4 regions of the Cobetia sp. SIMBA_158 genome follow, and region 4 is predicted to be linked to each of the others. Evidence: predicted binding sites of a transcription regulator. Region 4 holds the regulator's gene; each other region holds the start of a gene.
What was found. The regulator sigma-54, encoded in region 4, starts transcription at its own class of promoters, with help from an activator protein. The targets are predictions, from matches to a motif close to TGGCACNNNNNTTGCTNT.
Positions count from the first base shown of each region.

Region 1: R2R70_RS10790 (NCS1 family nucleobase:cation symporter-1) is a predicted target of sigma-54. The motif match lies at 813-830, and genes of this name have one in related genera.
Region 2: glnL (nitrogen regulation protein NR(II)) is a predicted target of sigma-54. The motif match lies at 885-902, and genes of this name have one in related genera.
Region 3: R2R70_RS09935 (amino acid ABC transporter substrate-binding protein) is a predicted target of sigma-54. The motif match lies at 1,125-1,142, and genes of this name have one in related genera.

Region 1 is NZ_JAWJYL010000005.1:328,430-330,633, reverse strand. It holds gene R2R70_RS10790 (NCS1 family nucleobase:cation symporter-1) at 1-743, opposite strand, end outside; gene R2R70_RS10785 (aspartate/glutamate racemase family protein) at 1,169-1,924, shown strand; gene R2R70_RS10780 (cation:proton antiporter) at 2,024-2,204, opposite strand, start outside.
Region 2 is NZ_JAWJYL010000005.1:308,615-310,818, forward strand. It holds gene R2R70_RS10705 (DUF4124 domain-containing protein) at 1-659, shown strand, start outside; gene glnL (nitrogen regulation protein NR(II)) at 922-2,016, shown strand; gene ntrC (nitrogen regulation protein NR(I)) at 2,013-2,204, shown strand, end outside.
Region 3 is NZ_JAWJYL010000005.1:130,079-132,282, reverse strand. It holds gene speE (polyamine aminopropyltransferase) at 1-797, shown strand, start outside; gene R2R70_RS09935 (amino acid ABC transporter substrate-binding protein) at 1,228-2,204, shown strand, end outside.
Region 4 is NZ_JAWJYL010000001.1:59,218-61,421, reverse strand. It holds gene R2R70_RS00250 (RNA polymerase factor sigma-54) at 234-1,682, shown strand.

The DNA.
Region 1 (2,204 bases), on a different contig from region 4:
TCCCCGAAGTTGAGCGTCGGACCCGCGAAGTAGCCCGCCACCAGTGCCGCGGCGATCACCATCTGCCACAGGGCGTCGCTGCCAGAGAGCGTCTTGCTGCCCAGCGTGAAGCTGATGTTGTCCCAGCCGGCCTGCCAGACGATCCAGCCCGCCAGCGCGAACATCACCACATAGACGGCTGGCCCGGCGAAATCGATGAAGCGCCGCACCGCATTCATGCCCCACCAGAACACCAGCGCCTGCAGCACCCACATGAACAGGAAGCAGTACCAGCCCAGCTGCGAGAGCCCGAACAGCTGGGTCTCGGTCAGCCCTTCCAGCGACGGCACGTAGCGCAGCAGCACCAGCATCAAGGCATGCGCCGCCAGATACGTCTGGATGCCGTACCACACCACCGCGATCAGCCCGCGGATGATCGCCGGAATGTTGGCACCATAGATGCCGAAGGACTGACGGCAGACCACCGGGAAGGGCACCCCCGTCTGCTGGCTGGGCCGCGAGATCAGATTGGCGAACACCTGCACCACCAGAATGCCGACCAGCATCGAGACCAGAATCTGCCAGCTGGCCAACCCCAGGGTGAACAGACTGGCGGCAAAGACGTAGCCACCGACGCTGTGCACATCGGACATCCAGAACGAGAAGATGTTGTACCAGTTCCAGTTCTGCTCGCAGGGGGCGAGGTCCTCATTGATGAGCCGCTTGCTCGCGTTGCTCAGATCAGGGGGAGTCTGGGGTGTCATTGTTGTCTCCAGAGGGGCTTGTGGGCCATGGGCCAGTCACGAGGCGTCATGCCTCGCCATACCCTCCCCTTATCAACAAGCGTGCCAGTGAAACACTTGTTGCGGATTTTCAATCTCCAAGCGTTTTCCCCAGGGCCCGCTCTGCGCAACACCCCTGCCAGTAATGCCATGCGCGCGGCAACCCCTGAGACATCAGGCACCATCAACTTCCGCTGTATTAGCCATATGCACCACTGAAGCGCGCCGCCAATGAAACGAACGTTGCGACAGCGGGTACCCCCGGACTGGCACGGATGCTGCTCGTGTTTTGTGTGCTCCGCTCGCACAGCCTCGCATCCGGCGCGCGCCGTCACGAGAAAGCCCATCACGAGAAAGCCCGTCACGAAAAAGCCCGTCACGCGAAAGTCCATCACGAGCCCACCATCATGAGAGAGCCCGCCATGTTGCGTCTCAAGGTCATCAATCCCAACACCAGCCAGGCGATGAGCCAGCAGATGGCGCACTCGCTGCAACGGCAGCTCGCCCGGGACGTCCACCTCGAGGTGCTGACTGCCGAGCATGGCGCCCCCAGCATCGAGACCGCCGTCGAGGAAGCCATGGCGGTGGTCGCGCTGCTGGCGCTGATCGCCCGTGATCGTGAGGGCTTGCTGAAGACTCCGCCCGCCGATGGCTATCTGCTGGCCTGCTTCGGTGACCCCGGCCTCGAGGCCGCACGCGAACTGAGCCCCGTGCCGGTGATCGGCATCGCCCAGGCCGCCATGCACATGGCCACGCTGGCGGCCCCCTCCTTTGCCATCGTCACCAGCATGACCAGCACGCTGCCGATGTCCGAGCAGCTGCTGGAGCGCTATGCGATGCGCCCTCTGTGCAAGGCGCTGCTGGCCTGTGACGTACCGGTACTCGCGCTGTCCGAGGCGCGCACTCCCCCCGTGCCATTGCTGGAGCGCTGTGAACACGCCAGAGCCAGCGGTGCCGGCAGCATCGTGCTGGGCTGCGCTGCGATGGAGCCGCTGCGTGATGCCATCGCATCAGAGATCGGCCTGCCGGTGGTCGACCCGCTGCTGGCGGGGCGCGACCTGCTGCTGACCCTGATGCGCCAGCCCGCTGTCGCTCGCACGAAGCAAGCGGGTGAGGTGAAACCCCTCAGCGGTGTCTTTGCCCAAGGCCTCGCGGCCCTTTGACCCGCAGGCGAGCTGCCCTTGGCTGGCGCCTCGCGACCGAAACGCAAACGCCCCCTCACTGCTGCCAGTGAAGGGGCGTTTGCTTTGGCAGGCTCTGACTCAGTGCTTGTCGTTCGACTCTCCCGAGTGGCTGCGATCGCCGACCACCGCCGTCACCAGCTTGCCGATGCTCAACCCCTGCACGAGGATCGAGAACAGCACGATGATGTAGGTGGTGACCACCAGCGGCTCGCGGAAGTCGCCTTCGGGAATCGCCAGCGCCAGCGCCACCGAGATGCCG
Region 2 (2,204 bases), on a different contig from region 4:
ACCCCGCGACTGACTCGCGTGCACTGCCTGCAGCGCGCCCCGAGCCACTGCAGTGCCTGCTGCTGGCAGCGACGCTGATGCTGTCGAGCCTGTCGTTCGATCTTCAGGCGGCCCAGGTCTATCGTCACGTCGATGCCAACGGCAACGTGGTCTTCAGTGATCAGCCTGCGGGCGGCAGCAAGGTGCAGCTGACGCCGCTCAGCGTGGTGCCGTCGACGGAATCCCTGCCGCCGCGGCGCAGCACGCCGTCGCGCGTGAGTTCTTCCTCATCCAGCGAGAGCACCCGCACCCGGGCGCCTGCGGTGGATGTGGCCTTCCGTGGCTATACCACCTTCACCATCCAGAGCCCGTCCAACGAGGAGACGCTGCAGACCGGGCAGGCGGGCAATCTGGCGGTGCGCCTGGGGATCGAGCCCAAGCTGCGCCCGGAAGACAAGGTGCGCGTGACCGTGGACGGTGCGCCGTCTCAATCCGCCATGCACAGCACCGTCTTCATGGTGCCGGCGCTGGAGCGTGGCAAGCATGTCATCCAGGCGGAGTTGCTGGATTCCACCGGCCGCGTGCGCCAGACCAGCGAGCCGAAGGTGGTCTATGTGCAGCGCGCCAGCGTCAATCTGCCTCGCAACCCCAACAACCCTGCCAATGCTGGCGGTGGCTAGCAGCGTCTGGGCGGCCTTTTTCTTCGCGCGTTTCTCCTTCGCTGACAGGCCGCCTTCGGGCGGCTTTTTCGTGTCTGGGACAGTCGATGTCGGGCCGCCTGGCGGTGAAGCGAGGCAACGCGAGTTCGAGCGCGATTTTTCGTCTGCACCATTTTGGTGCCAATATGAGGGGCCAGAAATGGTTGCACAGCATCGGACGCCGTGTTCTCGGTGCCTGCACCAGACTGGCGCGGTTATTGCAGAACAGGGAGACGTACTGCAGATGGCGAACAAACCCATGCATCAACGACTGCTCGAACACCTGAACACTGCCGTGGTGGTGCTGGACTCACAGCTGCAGATGGTCTGGATGAATCCCGCCGCGGAGACGCTGCTGGCGGTGAGTCTGGTGCGCGTGAAGGGCAGTACGCCCGACAACATGACCGGGCTGGATGACACCCTGATCAATGTGCTGCGCAAGGCGCTGGAGGAGCAGCACCCCTACACCCAGCGTGAGGCCGAGATCATCAACGCGGCCAATGAAGCGCTGACGGTGGATTTCACCGCGACGCCCATCAGCGCCAATGAACTGCTGGTCGAGATAGAACCGCGTGACCGCCTGATGCAGATCTCGCGCGAAGAAGCGCTGATCGCCCGCCAGGAGGCGGTCAAGGTGCTGACGCGTGGTCTCGCGCATGAGGTCAAGAATCCGCTCGGCGGCATTCGTGGCGCCGCCCAGCTGCTCGAACGTGACCTGCCCGAACCGCAGATGGTGGAGTTCACGCGCATCATCATCGAGGAGGTGGACCGCCTGCGTGATCTGGTCGATCGCATGCTCGGGCCGAACCGGCCGCCGCTGCAGGCGCCGGTCAATGTGCATGCGGTGACCGAGCGGGTGCGGGCCTTGCTGCAGGCGGAAGGCAGCGCCATCACCTTGAGCGCCGACTACGACCCGAGCCTGCCGGAGGTGATCGGCGACGAAGGTCAGCTGATCCAGGCGGTGCTCAACATCGCGCGCAATGCCACCCAGGCCCTCAATGAGCAGCCACAGCCCGATTCACCGCAGCCTGACGCCGCTCCCTACGAGATCACGCTGCGGACCCGCGCTCGCCGTCAGTTCACGCTGGGCCATGAGCGCCACCGGCTGGTCTGCGAGCTGGCGATCATCGACAACGGCCCCGGCATTCCGGAGAGCCTGCGCGAGACGCTGTTCTACCCGATGGTCTCGGGGCGCGCCGAAGGCTCAGGGCTCGGGCTGTCGATCGCCCAGGGCATCCTGCACCAGCATCAGGGGCTGATCGAGTGTGACTCGCGCCCCGGCCATACCGAATTCCGATTACTCATTCCGCTAGCCGGCACTTCTGGAGATCACACATGAGCGAGACTGCCCGCGTCTGTATCGTCGATGACGACCGTGCCATTCGCTGGGTGCTGGAGCGCGCTCTGGCACAACCCGACCTCGAGGTGGAAACCTTCGAGCGTGCCGATCAGGCCGAAGCCAGCATCATGCGTCAGTGCCCGGATGTCCTGATCACCGATATCCGCATGCCCGGAACCGATGGTCTC
Region 3 (2,204 bases), on a different contig from region 4:
TCAAGGTCAGCCACAAGCTGCATGACGAGCAGACCCCTTATCAGCACCTCGAAGTCTATGCCACCGAGACCTACGGCAACCTGATGGTGCTGGACGGCTGCGTGATGCTGACTGACCGTGACAACTTCCTCTATCACGAGATGATGTCGCATCCGGCGCTGTTCGCTCATGCAGACCCCAAGCGTGTCGTCATCATCGGCGGTGGCGATTGCGGCACCCTGCGTGAGGTGCTCAAGCACCCGGGCGTGGAGAAGGTCACCCAGATCGATATCGATCAGGCTGTCACGCGTGCCTCCGAGCAATTCTTCCCGGCGCTGGTCGAGTCCAATGACGACCCGCGCGCCGAGCTGCTGTTCGAGGATGGCGTCAAGTGGGTCGACAACTGCCCCGACGAGAGCATCGACGTGCTGATCGTCGATTCCACCGACCCGGTCGGTCCGGCGGAAGGTCTGTTCAAGACCGACTTCCTCAAGCGCTGCCATCGTATCCTCAAGCAGGGCGGCCTGATGGTGCAGCAGAGCGAGTCTCCGCTCTATCACACCGATTCCATCATCAAGGACCTGCGCAACGACATGGGCGAAGCGGGCTTTGATAGCGTCGCGACCCTGCCGTTCCCGCAGCCGGTGTATCCGTCCGGCTGGTGGAGCTGCACCCTGGCGGGCAAGGGCTGTGACGTGAAGTCCTTCCGCGAGGAAGATGCCGCTGCCGCCACCTTCGCGCGTGACTTCTATACCGTCGAAGGCCATCGCGCCGCCCTGGTGCTGCCGCCCTTCATGCAGCGCCTGCTGGAGAAGTGATCTGCATGCACCTTGCGGTGGCAAGCAAGCCCCATCAGGCACGAAAACGTGCCTGATGGGATGAACAAGCGTTGAGTCAGTCAGACCGAGACATTGGTCGCAATCTGCCACTCGCGCCACATCGCTGCACCGCCAACGGCCGTTTCGCAATGAAACGGCCGTTTTTATTTTGCACCGATATGAGGCGAACTGGTCTCGCCATGAGCCTAACTGCGCGGCAATCGCGCGGAATGATCCGCCGCCCCACCCCGAGGCTTTGGTCTATATCACTGGGTTTTAGCGCTTTTTTCAGCGTTGAACGCAGCGGATCACGCGATAGGCGGAAATTGGAACGCGGCTTGCTATTGTCGATAGGTGCCATGCAATGCATTGCACCACTTCTGACTCGAGGCTGATCGAGCGGACTCCAGACTTTCGCGAGGGAATCACGATGCATAACAACAAGAAGCCACTGCTGATCGCTAGCGCCGCTGTCCTGGCCGCCTCCATGGCGACAGGCGCCAGTGCCGCGACCCTGGATAGCGTCAAGGAAAAGGGCTTTGTCCAGTGTGGCGTCAGCACCGGCTTGCCGGGCTTCTCGGCACCGGATGACGCCGGTAACTGGCAGGGCCTCGATGTCGACGTCTGCCGCGGCGTCGCGGCAGCCGTGCTGGGCGATGCCAGCAAGGTGCGCTATGTACCGCTGACGGCCAAGGAGCGTTTCACCGCGCTGCAGTCCGGCGAGATTGATGTCCTGTCTCGCAACACCACCTGGACGGCGACCCGTGACACCTCACTGGGCCTCAACTTCGCTGGCGTGAACTATTACGACGGCCAGGGCTTCATGGTCAGCAAGGACCTGGGCGTCTCCAGTGCCAAGGAGCTGGACGGGGCAGCCGTCTGCATCCAGTCCGGCACCACCACCGAGCTCAACCTGGCGGACTATTTCCGCATGAACGACATGTCCTTCGAGCCGGTCGTCTTCGATACCTCCGACCAGACCGTCAAGGGCTTCGAAGCCGGTCGTTGTGACGTCCTGACCTCCGACCAATCCCAGCTCTACGCGCTGCGTATCAAGCTCTCCGATCCGGCGTCCGCGATGGTGCTGCCGGAAGTCATCTCCAAGGAGCCGCTGGGCCCCGTCGTCCGTCAGGGCGATGACCAGTGGTTCAACATCGTCAAATGGACCCTGTTCGCCCAGATCAACGCCGAAGAGATGGGGCTGAGCTCCGACAACATCGAAGAGAAGAAGTCGGACACCAACCCGAACGTCGCGCGCCTGGTCGGTGCTGATGGCAACTACGGGGAAGCCATGGGGCTGCCGGCTGACTGGGCCTACCAGGTCATCAAGCAGGTCGGTAACTACGGCCAGATGTTCGAGCGCAACGTCGGTACCGGCTCCGCACTGGGTATCGAGCGCGGCTTGAA
Region 4 (2,204 bases):
GGACTGCGGCTGCGCTGAGTCCTCGCGAGGTAAAAGCTTCGAAAGCCGCTGCGTGATTTTATCGCGTAGCGGCTTTTTCATGTCTGACATCAGACGCATGCATGACGTCCATACCACCTTGGTGGAAACATGGCATGCAAGTTGCTTTAATATTCACGGCAACCACTTGTCAGTGCCCCAAGTCACGGTATAGCGTAGTAAGCACGTTCCTTTGCCGTGAATTGACTGACTCCATGAAACCCACCCTGCAACTCCGCCTCGGCACCTCGCTGACCATGACGCCGCAGCTCCAGCAAGCGATCCAGCTGCTGCAGCTGTCGACGCTCGACCTGCGTCAGGAGATTCAGCAAGCCCTCGAGTCCAACCCCATGTTGGAGCTCGACGAGGACTACGAGTCGCTGGATGTCGTCGAGACACAGGATTCAAGCGAGATCTCCACTGCCGACTCCTCGAGCGAGATTCCCGAGGAATACCCCCTCGACAGTGACTGGTCGGACCTCTACCAGGACCACGCCGGTAGCCTGACCAGCTCCGGCAGTGGCAGCGGGAGTGAAGAAGGGCCGGACTTCGATCGCAATACCAGTGTCGAGAGCCTGCAGGACCACCTGCGCTGGCAGCTGGCGATGACCGACCTCGATGGCCGTGAACGCCAGATGGCGGAGAGCCTGATCGATGCCGTCGACGGTGCCGGCTATCTGAGCCTGTCACTCGACGAGCTGGTCGATGGCCTGCGCGGCCAGGGCCTGCCCGGCCTCAAGGCCTCCGAACTCGAGCAGGTATTGCTGCGTCTGCAGCAGTTCGACCCGACCGGCGTCTTCGCCCGTGATCTGCGCGAATGCCTGCTGCTGCAACTGGCACTGCTGCCGGATGACCTGCCGCTGCTGGCGCAGGCGCGCCGCCTGGTACGTCAATTCCTCGAGGCACTGGGCAACGATGATCGCAAGCTGCTCAAGCGCCGCCTGAGCCTTGACGATGACGAGCTGGATCACGTCATTCGTCTGGTGCGTGCGCTCGATCCGCGTCCGGCATCCGCTTGGGGCGAGCCCGCCAGCGATTACGTGATCCCAGATCTGCTGGTGCGCCATACCCGCCATGGCTGGCAGGTCGAGCTCAACCCGGAAGCGCTGCCCAAGCTGCGCATCCAGCCGGAATACGCCGCACTGATCAAGCGTGCCGACAAGTCCGCCGACAACACCTTCCTCAAGGACAACCTGCAGGAAGCGCGCTGGCTGATGAAGAGCCTGTCATCACGCAATGACACCCTGCTCAAGGTCGGCCGCGAGATCATGGCACGCCAGATCGATTTCCTCGAGCAAGGCGAGGAAGGCATGAAGCCGCTGATTCTGGCCAACATCGCCGAAGTGGTCGAGATGCACGAATCGACCATCTCGCGGGTCACGACCCAGAAGTACATCCACACCCCACGCGGCGTCTTCGAGCTCAAGTTCTTCTTCTCGAGCCAGGTCGGTGGCAGCGGCAGTGGCGACGCCCACTCAAGCACCGCCATTCGTGCCCGCATCCGCAAGCTGATCGCGGAAGAGCCGGCCCGCAAGCCTCTCTCCGACTCGCGGCTGGTCGACCTGCTCGCCAGCGATGGCATCGAGGTCGCACGCCGTACCGTGGCCAAGTATCGCGAAGCGATGGGCATCCCCTCCTCCAGCGAGCGCAAGCGTCTGGCCTGACGCGTCACCTGCGGCTGCCATGCCCTGCTTTCACCTCCACAATGGCAGCCGCCGCCAACCTCAAGCGCTGGATTTTCCGCTCATCAGCCTCTGACTTCGCGGGTAGCGGTACGCCTGTCGTACGCTCTGTCATGCCGTCAACCGCTCATCAATTGCCCGTCATGGGCCATGACGGCGCGCAGGATGACGGTAAAAAACCGCCGTTCCGGCAGCGTCATTCACCGTCAATCGCATGTTTTTAAAGTCACTTTTGCGCGCATTGCACCTGGATGACACCCGGAGAACCTCCCGGAACGCCGCTTGCTCCACGCAATCGAAGCGCCTGAAAGGCGACGTACATGCAGGGATTGGCGACGAAAACCCGCCTTCTTGCGCGTCTTTCACGCACCACCCATCAGACGTGCCCTTGAAGTCCACTCCGACACCCCTCACTGAGTTGAAGACAAGCACTGAGCCACGATGCAGCGCAGCGTTGATCTTTGCGCAAAGCTTGGGCATTGTCGGTACAGACGCTCACGACTT